2 regions of the Oceanisphaera sp. W20_SRM_FM3 genome follow, and region 2 is predicted to be linked to the other one. Evidence: predicted binding sites of a transcription regulator. Region 2 holds the regulator's gene; the other holds the start of a gene.
What was found. The regulator LexA, encoded in region 2, represses DNA repair genes until DNA is damaged. The targets are predictions, from matches to a motif close to ANCTGTNTNNNNANACAGNT.
Positions count from the first base shown of each region.

Region 1: a site for LexA is predicted at 4,967-4,986, ahead of ACEN2G_RS01220 (metal-dependent hydrolase). Genes of this name have one in related genera too.

Region 1 covers NZ_JBGQOP010000001.1:265,049-272,986, reverse strand. Annotated here, with positions in the region: gene crp (cAMP-activated global transcriptional regulator CRP) at 1-287, shown strand, start outside; gene ACEN2G_RS01230 (putative bifunctional diguanylate cyclase/phosphodiesterase) at 430-2,706, opposite strand; gene ACEN2G_RS01225 (phosphoribosylaminoimidazolesuccinocarboxamide synthase) at 3,003-4,106, opposite strand; gene ACEN2G_RS01220 (metal-dependent hydrolase) at 4,249-4,923, opposite strand; gene ACEN2G_RS01215 (YaeQ family protein) at 5,138-5,674, shown strand; gene ACEN2G_RS01210 (MarR family winged helix-turn-helix transcriptional regulator) at 5,781-6,254, shown strand; gene cobU (bifunctional adenosylcobinamide kinase/adenosylcobinamide-phosphate guanylyltransferase) at 6,464-6,985, shown strand; gene ACEN2G_RS01200 (YjaG family protein) at 7,453-7,938, opposite strand, start outside.
Region 2 covers NZ_JBGQOP010000013.1:24,982-32,919, reverse strand. Annotated here, with positions in the region: gene ACEN2G_RS08735 (flagellar basal body-associated FliL family protein) at 1-27, opposite strand, end outside; gene ACEN2G_RS08730 (chorismate--pyruvate lyase family protein) at 158-703, shown strand; gene ubiA (4-hydroxybenzoate octaprenyltransferase) at 738-1,601, shown strand; gene lexA (transcriptional repressor LexA) at 1,734-2,345, shown strand; gene coxB (cytochrome c oxidase subunit II) at 2,647-3,768, shown strand; gene ctaD (cytochrome c oxidase subunit I) at 3,778-5,400, shown strand; gene ACEN2G_RS08705 (cytochrome c oxidase assembly protein) at 5,384-5,908, shown strand; gene ACEN2G_RS08700 (cytochrome c oxidase subunit 3) at 5,924-6,793, shown strand; gene ACEN2G_RS08695 (SURF1 family protein) at 6,874-7,566, shown strand; gene ACEN2G_RS08690 (hypothetical protein) at 7,556-7,938, shown strand, end outside.

The DNA of each region.
Region 1 (7,938 bases), on a different contig from region 2:
GCGTCTCGGCACAGATGGCCCAGCGTCTGCAAACCACCAGTCAGAAAGTAGGCGACTTAGCCTTCTTGGATGTGACGGGTCGTATCGCAGAAACGCTGCTCAGCCTAGCGCGCCAGCCCGATGCCATGACGCATCCCGACGGTATGCAGATCAAGATCACCCGCCAAGAGATTGGTCAGATAGTGGGTTGTTCACGGGAAACCGTGGGTCGCATCTTAAAGATGTTGGAAGAACAAGAGCTTATTTCTGCTCACGGTAAAACCATAGTAGTATTTGGTACCCGTTAAATACCACTACTGGGCTGACTGCGTTTGCTCGCACTCACTGCGCCATCAACCAGCCCTATCAATCACAGTGCGAATTAGCACTGTGGTTATGTAACACAGCCCGTCGAGGTTTAACTTCGACGGGCTGTTTCGTTACGGCTTATTATAGCGATTGGCTAATATCATCCCACGCTGTCAGCGCTATGGTATTGAGCAGCAAAGCTTCCAATTGTGTTGCTGGTTGCGGACGACCATAGAAATATCCCTGTAATAAATCGATATCCAAAGACTGTAATACACACGCCTGCTCTTGGGTTTCCACGCCTTCCGCTACCACAGCCAACTTCATGGCATGCCCAAGACCAATCACAGCCCGTACAATCGCCTGATCGAGCTCACTTTCGCTGATCTCCGTAATAAAAGAGCGATCGATTTTCAACTTATCGACGGGAAATTGCTTGAGATAAGCGAGGGAAGAGTAACCGGTGCCAAAGTCATCGATGGCGATATAGGCCCCCAAATCTCGCAACGCCTGCAAGGCAATGGCCGCCGCTTCGGGATCCCTCATGACGGCGGTTTCCGTCACCTCGAACGTAAACTCAATGCTTTTTGGATCAAAAGCGTAAGAGTGAAACAGACCAAGCACAGTATCGACCAAATCGGACTGCAGCAGTTGCCGAGGAGAAAGGTTAACGGATATGCCTAACGGCACATCCGTATCACGCAGCAAATCCCAATGTTGTGCCAGACGACAACTCTCTTCGATAACCCAAGTACCGATGGGCACTATCAATCCCGATGCCTCGGCAATGCCAATAAACTCCAGCGGAGATAACAGTCCTCTTACCGGATGTTGCCAACGTAACAGCGCCTCTACCGACACCAGTTGGCCTGTGGTCGCCGCCACTATCGGTTGAAAAAACAGCCTGAATTCTTGTCGCTCCAGCGCCCTGTGCAGCTCGTTTTCAATACGCAACTGGGTTGAGACTTGCATCTGCATCTGTTCATCAAATAATTGATAATGCGCTCGCCCTGCGGATTTGGCTTCATACATGGCGATATCGGCAGAGCCGATTAACTTTTCGGCAGTCCACCCCGACTCTGCGATGGCGATGCCGATACTGGCGGAGATAAAAATATGGTCTTCTCCCAGCGTGATAGGCGGAGCCAACTCGGCTAACAGGCGCTCTGCAATAACGGCTGCCACACTGTGGCTGGCGACATTGGGGCAGACAATCACGAATTCATCACCCGCAAGACGCGCCACAGTGTCATGGGGGCGCATGGCGCGCTGTAATCGTTGTGCTACCGTAATCAACACCTGATCGCCGGCATCATGGCCAAAGCTGTCGTTAATCCTTTTGAAATAATCCAGATCGATAAATAATACCGTCACCCCAGCGTTGGACTGCTCGCTTTGAGCGAGACACAGCTGCAACCGTTCCAATGCCAAGGCTCGATTAGGGAGTCCGGTTAGCACATCATGCAGAGCTCGGTATTCGAGGGCTTGTTCGGCCTGTTTGCGCGCGCTGATATCATGGGCAAAGGCGAAAAAGCTCCAGCTATCATGCTCCTGCAAAGACCAGAGGGTAATTTCGATGGGGAATTCTCGGCCATCACGGTGCAAAGCTGGCAATTCAAGTCGTTGCCCCAGCACTTGTGATTCGCCATTGCCCAGAAAACGCGCCAGCCCGCGCTGATGCGCCTCGCGATGTTGGCTCGGTACTATGGTCTGGCCGACGCTTTGACCCAATACTTCGGCCAGCGACCAGCCAAAAATTACTTCGGCGGCGCGGTTCCAAGCGGTGATCATGCCCTGAGAGTTCATGCCGATAAAGGCATCTGCGGCACTATCGATGATCTGACGACTGCGCTGTTCACTGGCCAGCAAGGCTTGCTGAGCACTTTGTCGCTCAAAGACACGGCCCAGTTGAACACCTACCTGCGTCATTACATCCAGCAGCTCAGGCAACAGCGGCTGCTGTGCGCGTGTAAAAAATTCCAATACCGCGGTTATGCTGTGCCCCGATTGCACGGGCACCGCAAACCCCGAGACTAAGCCCGCCTCTCTGGCTGTCGCTTGACGAAGAAAGTTGGTCTCCAGTTCAATATCGATGATCTTGAGCGAGACGCCTTCTGATAACACCCTCCCCGGCAGACCCACACCCGAGCAAAAGCCCCTTTGTTCGCTGGCTTGCCGAAAAGCCGCAAATTGTTCTGCCGGATAGCCGTCAGCCAAATACCAGATTCCGCTTGAAACCAGCTCACCATCAGGCCGCTTTATCCAAGAATGTCCTAGCGGCCACTTCATGGCCTGACAAACGCTCTGTAATACTTTGAACAAGGCGGTTTCTACATCGCTCGCTTTATTGGCTGCGACGGCAACCTCTTTCAAAAGGTGAAGATAGTCAATGGTCGCATCTTTGGTGCTGTGTGGCATGGTCACTCCGGTTAGCGCCGCCGCTCTGGCTGGTCGCTCCTGTTGTTCCTGACACTGCCCACTTTAAATGAGGTTGGTCGAGGTATTTTACTCTTACCCGCTGAGGGCTAAACACTGGTAGTGGCCCGTTATTTAGTGATCATCTACGCAGTACTCAGCTAGGTAGCGAACAACTATACCTAAGCAATCTGATAGACGCATTGAGACAAACAACAAACTCAGCATAAAAAAATCCCGGGTTACCCCAGGATTTTATATTCATAAACCAATTAGCTAACTAATCAGTGAGCTATTGATTAATCAATCAAGCCGTATTGCTCGCGCAAGATGTTAATAATATCGGCCTTAGGATTATCGGATAACGTCAGCTTTTGACCCGTTATTTTTTCCGCTATGCCAATATAAGTGCGCGAGATATTCATCAATGCTTCAACCGGTAAGGCGTTATCGCGGGCCAGCGCTTCGCGCTCCACCATGCGCTCTTTATTGAGCAGAATGTCTGGGTCGGGGAAATAAGCCAGCAGCATTTGGCGAAAGTCTTCTTTCGAATTTTCGACAATGTTGCCTGCCTTATAAGCCGCACCATCCCAAATTCGTGACGAATCCGGCGTACCCACTTCATCCATGTAAATCAGTTTTTCTTGACCTTGGGCATCAGTCACGTAGCCAAATTCAAACTTGGTGTCGACGAATATTTGGTTAAGTTTGGCTAATTCTGTGCTTATCACCTCGAAGCCTTCGCGCAATAAGCGCTCATATTGGGCGATATCGGCAGCACTCTTGAAGTTAAAGGCGGCAAAATTATCTTCGATATTTTGGCGGGTAATGTTCACATCATCTGCCTCGGGCACGCCGGGAATACCGGTTAAGATGCCTTTGGTAGACGGCGTCATCAGCAGTTCGGGCAGCTTTTGATCTTTTTGTAGGCCATCAGGCAGGCGAATACCACAAAACTCACGCTCGCCTTTGGTGTAGCTGCGCCACATAGAGCCGGTAATGTATTGACGGCAAATAGCCTCAATTTTTACCGGCGTGGCTTTTTGTACTATCCACACGAACGGATGAGGAATATCCAAAATATGGCTGTCGGCTAAGCCTTGCTCTTGAAACAACTTAAACCAGTGGTTAGAAATGGCATTTAACGCCGCACCCTTGCCGGGCACGCCTTGCATACCCTCTTCGCCATGCCAAATACAATCAAACGCCGAGATACGGTCGCTGATCACCATGATCGCCAAGGGCGCATCAGGGGCCACGTTATAGCCTTTTTCTTTGATCAAACGGCGGCTGTCGGCAGCGGTTAGCCAGTAAACGGAGCGCACCTTACCGCTGTGCACAGCTTGCTCGGTACGGATCGGCAGGTCGTTATTTACGGCCAATACCTGGTCTGCAAGGCTCATCTGTTATGTCCTGTGTGTGGAATGGGGGAGATGCCAGTGGCTGCTACTCATTATTAGCATTCGAGTCAGGGGTAGCGAGTCATACCAGCGGCGTTATCTTAGCAGATGTATTAAAACCACCATAGGTCGTCCGCCTCACTTATCAGCTATGCAACAGCGGCAAAAGTTGCCTTAATACGACGAATAAGCCTGAGGGCGATGGCGCTAACCAGATCCCCAACCAGAGCAGCGCTAATAAGCCTAAGTTAGGCAAATGCGCAGGCCATTGCATGACTTTTAAGGCGGTACCGAAGGATTTTTTTAAGCGTCGCCCTTCCAAATCTATGCTGTATAACTCATCGAGCAATAAATGAATGAGCGCACCCATAAACATAAATAGTCCCATCAACCACGAATGCTCGACGCTTAACTGAAATAGCTTATGGCTTATCACCACAGCCGCCACCGCAAACACTAAATTCGCTAATAGAGAGTGTAAACTGGCGCGGTGCACTGTGAGCTTAGTAAACGCCCAACAACAGGGATAGCGCATCAAAAAGTAGGCTGCCGCACTCAGCAACAAGGTATCGAGCAGGGGTAAATGCAGGCGACCATAAAGCAGCATTAAGATGCTGGCCAGTATGCCAAACAAGCGAAAGATGATTTGAATGGAGCGCGAGGTATCGGCATCTATGTCCGGCATAATGCCGCCCAAGGTACCGGTTAACCATAACAGACAGGCTTCGGGTAGGCTTACCAGCTCGGTCCAAGCTAGCGCACTGGCCAGTACACCCGACACCACAGTGGCGACTTGTACATGGGTTTTAAAATCAGCCATCACCGAATCCAGGCGAATAAAGGGCGCGAATTGTAACAGTCAGAGCTGTATAAAAAAACAGGACTCATTCGATAGGCTCGTTGTATGCCTTACGCGGTACGCTTTATGTCCGCGCTGCGAAAGGCTAGACGTTTATCTTTTACGTAAGGCGTAAGAGCGTGGCTTTAAGCCTGGCTTGCCGTTAACATAGCGCTTTTTTATACGGGTAAACTCCATGGCGCTGTCGGCCTCATTACATAAAGTTCGTCTGAATATCAGCGATTTACATCGCCATTATTATCAAGAGCACAGCCTAACCGTGGCTCAGCATCCGTCAGAAACTGACACCCGCCTAATGGTGCGCTTGTTGGCGTTTATCCGCCATGCACACCCTGACTTAAGCTTCACTAAAGGCTTGAGCACAGACGACGAACCCGAGCTGTGGCTAAAAGCACCCGACGGTCGCATTTTAATCTGGATTGAACTGGGTGAGCCCAGCGTTAAGCGTATCAAGCAGGCGCTGTCGCGGTGCGATCAAGTAATCGTCTATAGCTATGGTGGACGCAGCGCAGAATTGTGGTGGGAGAAACATAAGTCCGAGTTAAGCGCACTGCCGAGATTAGCCATTTATCACCTTAGTGATCCTCAGCCTGCGGCCTTGGCGCGTTTGTGCCAGCGCAGCATTGACTTATTTGCCACCTTGCAAGAAACCGAGGTGCAGCTCACCGATGGCGAGCACAGCCAAGACCTGCAACTCGAGCAATGGCGTTAAGGCGTGAGGCGTGGAGCGTAAGGCTTTGTTTCGTTGGGCTTTAAAAAATGCTGATTTTACGCTATGGTGCGGCCAATTTTAGCTAACCATAGGCAGTTGTAACACCGTGGAAAAACATGAAGATATGCTGGTGGCTTTGCGCCAGATCATTCGTGCAATAGACTTGCATTCTCGCCAGCTCAGTAAAGAATCAGGCTTAACTGGCCCACAGCTGTTATTACTGCAGTCTATCAGTGAGCACGGCGATATTACGATGCGTAAATTGGCACAATCAACTCATATGAGTCAAGCAACCGCCACCACTATTATTGATAGACTAGAGCAAAAATTATTAGTGCGCCGCGAACGCAGCCAAACCGATAAGCGCAAGGTTTATGCGGTGCTTACCGATGAAGGTAAAGACAAACTTAAAACGGCTCCGCGCCCCTTGCAAGAAAGCTTTATTCAACGCTTTCAAGCTCTCGAAGAGTGGGAACAGAATTTATTATTATCCTCGGTACAGCGCATTTCCTTGTTGATGAATGCCAACGATCTTGACGTAGCTCCGCTACTGCAAGTGGGCAGTTTGTTGCACGAATAAACACGACAGCCGCTATTCACGAGCTACTTTTTTCTGCTTTCTTATTAGTTATTAATATCCAAGCAATGCCCAAGCAGGAAAGCACTAGCTCGTTTAGGCTTAATTTATAGGATTAGCTTGTTCACTCATAACTTCTTCTTATACAAAATTGCCTCATCATGGCAAGCATTCAAGATTATCAATCTTTAATATTCAATAAGGCGAAGCCGATGAAACAATTTATTTTGGGTGGCGCCCGCTCAGGTAAGAGTCGGTTGGCAGAAACACTCTGCAGCGACTTAGGTGATAAAGTCGCTTATATCGCCACCGCAAACTCCGCTTTTAATGACCATGAAATGGCGGCCCGTATTAGCCAGCATCAACAACAAAGACCTCAGCACTGGCGAACGATAGAGGCGCCCATGGCACTGGCCGAGGCATTGGCTTCATTACAGGATTATGATGCTGTGCTAATCGACTGCCTAACGCTGTGGCTCAGCAATTGTTTGCATCAGGGCAACTGGGCACAAGAGCGCCAAAATTTTTTGCAGGTACTGGAAAACTTTAATGGCGAGCTAATTATAGTGAGCAATGAAGTGGGCATGGGCATAGTACCACTAGGTGAGCTGTCGCGGCGCTTCGTCGATGAAAGTGGCTTCTTGCATCAGGCGGTTGCGGCACGCTGCGAGCGGGTAATATTTATCGCGGCGGGCCTACCTTTAGTCATGAAAGGGCCGGCTCTTACCTCCTAAACGTTTCTTTCGCTCTGATCACTATTTTTTCGTGCTTCTCGTAATAAAAGGACGTGGATTCCATGGCGAAAACGTCTTACCTGATTACGTATGAACTTCAGCCATGATGCGCGTTGTTTTGGTTTGTCCTTTGTAGCAGCCAATTTATTCGGCTGGCCAGCTTTGCTGGCTGTTATTGAGGTTTAGATTTAGACCAAAACACTAAACCGGGCCGAATAAATTGGCCCCTACAAGGTCAAAACACCAAACTGAGTCCCATATTCTTACCGAAAATACGAGTCGTTTCATGTATCTTTTTGAATTTATTGATGATTAGTTTACTGAAACATGGCTGAGCTTTGTTGGTAATCAGTACGTCTTAAGTCTCTCAGGGTAAGTTTTCCCTAATTCCACATGAGCTATGAAATTTTACTTAACTAATAAAAAACAGACCTTAAGGTCTGTTTTTTATCGTGTCAGCACCGCCATTACTCGAGGCTAATGCCGATATTGGAGACACCACCTTGGGCGGCGAAGTCACGCACCGCTAAAATAGCGTCTGCATCTCTTGGCTGGCTCACCCGGTCTAGCAGCTCAACTTGAAACTCCATTTCCGCCATTAATAGCTCGTCTTCATACAGCTCCTCTTCACTCAGCTCACGCTCGGCCAATAGCTCAACAAAACCCGCGACCGTGCCCAAAGAGGCATGACTAGCTTCGGTAGCTTCTTCGCCAATACGACAAATCACAGAGTTAAAAGCACAACCCAAGGCCACGCAAGCGTCCAATGCAGGATAGGCACCGTAACTTTCAGACTTAGTAGGATCGGGAATAAAAGATTCAAACGATTCAAGCTCCGCGCTTAAATCCACGCGTGAGCCTTTAATGGTTAAATAAGTCCACAAGATATCAAGCGTTTCGCGAAAGCGTTTGCCGTTACCCATCTTGCTCGTTTCACTAAATAACTGGTAATT
Region 2 (7,938 bases):
ACACAGTGCAATTATGCGAAACATCATGAGCCTTTCTAACGGAATAAGATGGCTATTGTTTAAACAAAGTGTGAGCCGGTCAAGTGAATACGTGTTTTTCAGGATTTAAACTCTTATTAATGTCTATGCCTTCCCCCCTCAAAGCTAGGAAATACCCGTGAAGATTACCGCCGATGCACATTGGCGCTGGCAATCCGCAGTTCCGCTCGCGCTGCCAAGTCTTAATGATTGGCTGCAAGATACGGGTTCATTAACCGCTCGTTTACGCCTGCATTGTAAGCAATTTCGGGTGCAACTTTTGAGCACTCAGGGCGTGTCGCTCACGCAGAGTCAAGCACACTGGTTGGGTGAAACTCACGCTTATTGTCGTGAAGTCTTGCTGTTATGTGACGAACAGCCATGGGTTTATGCCAGCTCACTGTATTCCAGCGCCGCACTTGAGGCCCTACCCGCGCTCGGCGGCTTAGGCCAAAAAGCCTTAGGCGAACTACTGTTCGAACATCCGCAATTAGTGCGCAGTCGGTTTGAGTTTGCTCAGTTAACGGCAGCCGAGTCTCAGCAACTAGTCTTGCAAGTTCATCCTCATTTGCCAGCCTCCACTACCTCATCGCCATGGGCGCGCCGCTCTGTGTTGGCTATTCCCGAGGCAAGGGTCTTAGTCAGTGAGTTATTTTGTCTGCCGCCTGCGTTTACTAGAGAGTAATGTTATGACCAGCCTCACTTCGCCTAACCCTAATATGCCCACACTCACGCGACCTAAATGGCGCGCTTACATGGCGCTGGCTCGGCTCGATAAACCCATAGGCACCTTGTTATTGCTTTGGCCTACTTTATGGGCCTTATGGATTGCCGGTGAGGGCCGCCCGTCTTGGTGGTTATTGTTGGTGTTTATCGTGGGCGTGTTCTCGATGCGATCGGCGGGATGTGTGATCAATGATTATGCGGACCGGCATATTGATGGTCATGTAAAGCGCACCAATGGGCGGCCTTTGGTGACGGGGGAGCTGACCGAGCGCCAAGCGTTAGGTTTTTTTACATTCTTGGTCGGCGTGTCTTTCTTGCTAGTGCTGACTACCAACAAGCTGACTATTTTGTTGTCGGTGGCCGGCCTAGGTTGGGCTGCGCTGTATCCTTTTATGAAGCGCTACACTCACTTGCCGCAGCTATTTTTAGGCATTGCCTTTTCGTGGGCGATCCCCATGGCCTTTGCCGCCCAAAGTAATAGCTTGCCGCTGGGGCTGTGGTTATTGTTTGCCGCCAATCTGACCTGGACTGTCGCCTATGACACTATGTACGCCATGGTGGATCGTGACGATGATTTGCAGATAGGTGTTAAATCTACCGCCATCTTGTTTGGTCGCCGAGATAAGCTCATCATCGGCATCTTGCAGTTAGTGACGCTCATTCTCTTGGTGGCGGCTGGGCAAGCCTTTGCCTTAGGGGCTTGGTTTTATTGGAGCTTATTAGGCGCGGCGGGCTTATTTGTGTATCAGCAACGCCAGATCCGCGACCGAGAACGTGAGTTGTGTTTTCGTGCTTTTTTGAATAATAACTACGTGGGCATGCTGGTGTTTATTGGCTTAGTGCTGACGCTATTCTAGGCGGTTATGGCTGCAGTTTGGCGAAATTAAGGCTGTTATCTAGCCCTAAAGAGTGGGTCTGATATTTTATACTTGCTCCGGCGCGTATACTGGATATACTGACAGTTAACTGTATAAAAAAACAGGTGCCCTATGAAAGCGCTTACGCTTCGCCAGTCTCAGGTACTGGACATCATTAAAGATCAGATCCAGCAAACCGGTATGCCACCGACGCGTGCCGAAATTGCCAACATCTTGGGGTTTAAATCCGCGAATGCGGCAGAAGAACACCTTAAGGCGCTGGCCAAAAAAGGCGTTATTACCATGATGCCGGGTACCTCTAGAGGTATACGCTTAATTGAAGAAGAGCCAGAAGAAATGGGTTTGCCGCTGATTGGTCGCGTGGCCGCCGGCGAGCCGATTTTGGCCCAGCAGCACATAGAAAGTCATTATCAGTTGGATCCCGCCCTGTTTCATCCGGCTGCCGACTTCTTATTGCGCGTTAAAGGCATGAGCATGAAAAACATCGGCATCATGGATGGCGATTTGTTAGCGGTACACAAGACGCAAGAAGTACGCAATGGCCAAGTGGTAGTGGCGCGCCTAGACGACGAAGTCACGGTGAAGCGTTTTCAGCGTAAGGGTAATAAGGTCAGTTTATTACCGGAAAACGAAGAGCTTAGCCCCATAGAAGTGGACTTGCGCAGTCAAGAGTTGATCATAGAAGGCCTCGCCGTAGGTGTGATCCGTAACTCTGATTTTTAACTGACGTCGATTCTTAACGGGTTTTGGCCAATTCGCGTGAGGAAATTAGCCGCCTCACGCAGCCTGCCAGTATTTTTATTTTCTCTTTTTTAACCTTCGATTGTCCGTCTCTACTTCGTTCTAGCATATTGTAACCCCTTGTCTTAGCACGCGGTTCATCAGCGTAGCATCATTATTTTCTTTCCTTTTTCGCTTTCGATGCTTTACTTACTGTTAACGTCGAATGCCGCCACGTAGATCCGAATAGCACCATCATTCAACGTTAGTACGCCAATATTCAAGATTAACTTGGGGGTGGGTGGTGAAGCTAAATCCGTTGTTATTGCCTTTACTCATAGCCCTGCCGACGCAAGCGCAAACGCGTTTGAATATGACGACTGGCGTGACCGACATCAGCCAAAAAGTGTATGGCTTACACATGACCATATTCCTGATCTGCGTGGCCATTGGCGTCATTGTATTCGGCATTATGCTTTGGGCTATTATTCATCATCGTAAAGACAAGGGCGCACAGGCTGCTCAGTTTCATGAAAGTACCAAAGTAGAAATTCTCTGGACTCTGATCCCCTTCGTTATCTTGATTATTATGGCCATTCCGGCCACTCGTACCTTAATTGCCATGGAAGATGCCAGCCAATCGGATCTGACAGTGCAAGTGACGGGTTCGCAGTGGAAATGGCATTACAGCTACTTTGAACAAGATGTCGGCTTTTATAGCTTGATTGGTACTTTACCAGAGCAAATTCAAGGGCAAGTTGCTAAAGGTGAGAATTACCTGCTGGAAGTAGATTGGCCCTTAGTGCTACCCACAGATCGTAAAATCCGCTTCTTAATTACTTCTGATGATGTGATCCACTCTTGGTGGGTACCGGCGTTTGCCATTAAAAAGGACGCGGTGCCGGGCTTTATTAATGAAGCTTGGACGCGTATTAACGAGCCGGGTATTTACCGTGGCCAATGCGCTGAGCTATGCGGCAAAAACCATGGCTTTATGCCGATAGTGGTGGAAGCGAAAAGCGGTGCCGAATTCGATACTTGGCTGGCCGACGCTAAAGCTAAGCAGTTGCAAGCCAAAGCCGACGAACAAGCGCAATTGGCCACACAAATGACCATGGATGAGCTGATGACAACCGGCGAGCAGGTGTATCAACGCATTTGTGCCGCTTGTCACCAAGCTAATGGTGAAGGTTTGCCCGGCGCTTTTCCGCCACTTAAAGGCAGCCAGTTGATTTTAAAGGATAAGGCGGCTCACCTGCATATTGTGCTGTTTGGTAAAGCGGGCACGGCCATGCAAAGCTTTGATAAGCAGCTATCGGCCAAAGAATTGGCGGCCGTGATCACTTATGAGCGTAACGCTTGGGGGAACGATACCAAAGATTTGGTGCAACCCAGCGATATTGAGCAGGCCAGAAACGGACAGTAGGGGGCTAGGATGGTATCGCTAAATAAAGTCGACATAGTAGAAGATCCTGCGCACTTACCTGTGGCAGCTCATGGCCCAACTAAAGGCCTTAAGCGCTGGCTATTTACTACCAATCACAAAGACATAGGCACCCTGTATCTTTTGTTTAGCCTGACCATGTTTTTTGTCGGCGGCGGTATGGCAATGTTGATCCGTGCCGAATTGTTTCAACCGGGTCTGCAACTAGTGGATCCAGCTTTCTTTAATCAGATGACGACCATGCACGGTTTGATCATGATTTTTGGTGCCGTTATGCCCTCGTTCGTGGGGTTGGCTAACTGGATGATACCGCTGATGATAGGTGCGCCAGATATGGCCCTGCCGCGCATGAACAACTGGAGTTTTTGGATACTACCCTTTGCCTTCGTGCTGATGTTATCAACCTTATTTATGCCAGGTGGCGGCCCAAACTTTGGCTGGACCTTCTACGCACCCTTATCTACCACTTACTCACCAGATAGCACCGCCTTGTTTGTGTTTGCCATTCATATTATGGGCATCAGCTCCATCATGGGCGCGATTAACGTCATAGTGACCATCTGTAATTTGCGCGCACCGGGCATGACTTGGCTGAAGCTACCAATGTTTTGTTGGACTTGGTTGATTACGGCGTTTTTGCTGATCGCCGTAATGCCGGTGCTAGCCGGTGCCGTCACTATGGTATTAACCGATAAATATTTTGGCACCAGCTTCTTTAATGCGGCAGGTGGCGGCGACCCTATATTGTTTCAGCATATCTTTTGGTTTTTCGGCCACCCCGAGGTCTACATTATGATCTTGCCGAGCTTTGGCATCATCTCGGCCACTATTCCTGCCTTTAGTCGCAAACCTTTGTTTGGTTATCGGTCTATGGTGGCGGCCACCGTGGCCATTGCTGGTTTGAGTTTTCTCGTGTGGGCACACCATATGTTTACCGTGGGCATGCCGGTGGCGGCAGAATTGTTCTTCATGTATTGCACCATGCTGATCTCGGTACCCACTGGCGTTAAGGTCTTTAACTGGGTAGCCACTATGTGGCGTGGCTCATTGAGCTTTGAAGTGCCCATGCTGTTTTCTATCGCCTTTATCGTGCTGTTCACAATTGGCGGCTTTAGCGGCTTAATGCTGGCCATCACCCCCGCGGATTTTCAGTATCACGATACCTATTTTGTGGTCGCTCACTTTCACTATGTGCTAGTGACGGGTGCCGTATTGTCGGTGTTTGCTGCCGTGTATTACTGGCTGCCCAAGTGGACAGGTCACATGTTTAACGAGCGCTTGGGCAAGTGGCATTTTTGGTGTTCGGTTATTTCCGTCAACGTGCTGTTTTTTCCGATGCACTTTTTGGGTCTCGCCGGTATGCCACGGCGCATCCCCGACTATGCGCTGCAATTTGCCGATATTAACGCCTTAGTCAGCATTGGCGGCTTTGCCTTTGGTTTATCGCAACTGCTGTTTGTGGTGCTAGTCATCAAATGTATTCGCGGTGGTACACCGGCGCCGGCCCGAGTATGGGAAGGTGCCCATGGCATGGAATGGACTGTGCCGTCACCCGCGCCCTATCACACCTTTAGCACGCCACCTGAGGTTACGGATTATGATGCGCGATCGTAAGGCACTCCAACTGGCGTTATTAGCCGTGGTCATGTTTGGCTTTGGTTTTTTGTTGGTGCCTTTATATGACGTGTTCTGCGATATCACGGGTCTGAATGGTAAAACCGCCACCCAAGCGGTGGTGGAGTCGCAAGAGATAGACCCCAATCGTCACGTGACTGTGGAGTTTGTGACTTATCAAAGCACAGGGCTGCAGGGCGAATTTAGCGCGTCGGTACAGCATTTACAGGTGCAGCTTGGGGCTATGCATCAAGTTGATTTTACGGTGACTAATCCCAGTGGCAAAGACAAAGTACTGCGGGCAATTCCCTCGGTGTCACCCGGTCGCGCCGCCAGTTACTTGCACAAAACTGAGTGTTTTTGTTTTCAAGAGCAGCCTCTGACGGCACAGGGCACGGCTGTGCTGCCGATGCGTTTTTACGTGGATCGTATGCTGCCGGCAGACATAGAAGTATTTACACTGTCATACACCTTGTATGACATCAGTGATAGGGCCAACCGTAGCTAAGCCAAGGAGGCAACAATGCCGGTTAAATGTCAGCCGTATTATGTCCCGAGTCAAAGTCCTTGGCCGCTAATGGGCGCGCTGGGGTTGTTTCTATTAGCTGCTGGCGCCGGACTTTGGGTGTCGGGGTTAGCTACCTTTGCTGGGCATATCGTCTTTAGTTTGGGCGTGTTGGTGATGGTGGTGATGTTATTTGGCTGGTTTGGCAACGTCATCCAAGAGTCAAAGTCTGGCTTATATAGTACGCAGATGCACCGTTCTTTTCGTCTCGGTATGAGCTGGTTCATTTTCTCTGAGGTGATGTTTTTTGCGGCTCTTTTTGGCGTGCTATTTTACATCCGCATTTTAGTGGTGCCTTGGTTGGGTGGAGCCAGCAATAATGCGATGACCCATGCGGTGCTCTGGCCAAACTTCGTCCCCGACTGGCCTATGCTGCTGACACCGGGAGGCACTAAGACCACTGCCATGGGTTGGTTTGGCTTGCCGCTGATTAACACCCTAGTGCTGATCAGCTCATCGTTTACCTTGTATGTTGCGCATCGGGCGTTACTGCATAACCGGCGTAACAGTCTGGCGTTGTGGTTGGGGTGCACAGCGCTGCTAGGCATCACTTTCTTAGTCTTACAAACGTGGGAATACAGCCATGCCTATCAGGAGTTAGGGCTTAAACTTGATTCTGGCATCTATGGTAACACCTTCTTTTTATTAACCGGTTTTCATGGTGCGCACGTGATCTTGGGCACGCTGTTGCTGGTGACTATGTGGCTCAGGGTACAAAGAGGTGATTTTACTCAGGCGCAGCATTTTGGTTTTCAGGCCGCGGCTTGGTATTGGCACTTCGTGGACTTGGTGTGGCTGGTGCTGTTTATGACGGTGTACGTGCTGTGAAGCTTGAAGCGTGAGGTGGGCGGTTTAATTTCGCGTCCCTCACCTTTCGCCCTTACAGCATGAGACAGGGAGATTGAATATTGAGCAGAAGAAAGGACGTCGGTTTGTTAATGCTAACCGCACTGCTCAGCCTAGTGATGCTGGGCATGGCGGGTTGGCAATTATCCCGTGCCGAAGAAAAACGCCAGTTAATAGTCGAGTGGCAGCAGCGTCGCAACAGTGATATTAGCTTAAACCAAGCCAGTGCCATGGATTCCCCTTTTGGTTATCGACTGGCGACTCAGGGGCACTACTTATCTGGGCGTGAGGTCTTTCTCGATAACCAAATACAAGCAGGGCGGGTGGGTTATCGATTAATTCGCGCCTTGCTCACGCCGCAGGGTTTGCTGATGGTTGATACCGGTTGGTGGCCCGCAGACGTGGACAGGCGTCAGTTGCCCGCAATTCCTGCCATCACTACGTCCCTGTCGCTCTCTGGGCATCTAGTTCGACCGTATCAGCCGCCACTCTCGTTAGGCCAGTTCACCTTTATTGCCAGCTATCCTTTAGTACCCAGTTTAACGCCTGCTTTATTAGCACAAATCTGGGGCGAGCCTGTGCTGCCCTTCGTCTTAAAACTATCGAGTGACGAACAGGGTGCTGAAGATAAACACTGGCAGCCGGTGGTGATGGGGCCAGAGAAACATATTGGCTACGCGGTGCAATGGTTGCTGATGGCGCTAGCTGTGTGTATTGCCGCGTTTTGTTACTACCGGAGGCAAGATGCCAGCTAACTTCCAGCCCCAGCCTCAATCTAACCAGAGCCAGCGGCGTCATTCTCGACCCCGTTATTACACCCTTATCGCCTTGGGTTTGGTATTTTCATTGCCTGTGGCCTTGGCTTGGCTGACCTTGCAGTTGGGTTGGTTTACGGCAGGGGTAAACAACCATGGTCAATGGGTAACGGGGCAGGTAGCGGCCGATACTCAGTGGCGCTTAATCGTGCCCCAAGGCGCTCACTGTGTGCCTTGCTCGCAAGCCGAGCCGTTATTGGCGCCGGTTTTACTGGCCTTGGGCCGAGACGGCCAGAGAGTACGGCTGCTGTTTACGCCGGCCACGAGTGAGCTCAGCACCGGCTTCGTTTATATCGCGGATCCGCCCGGCTC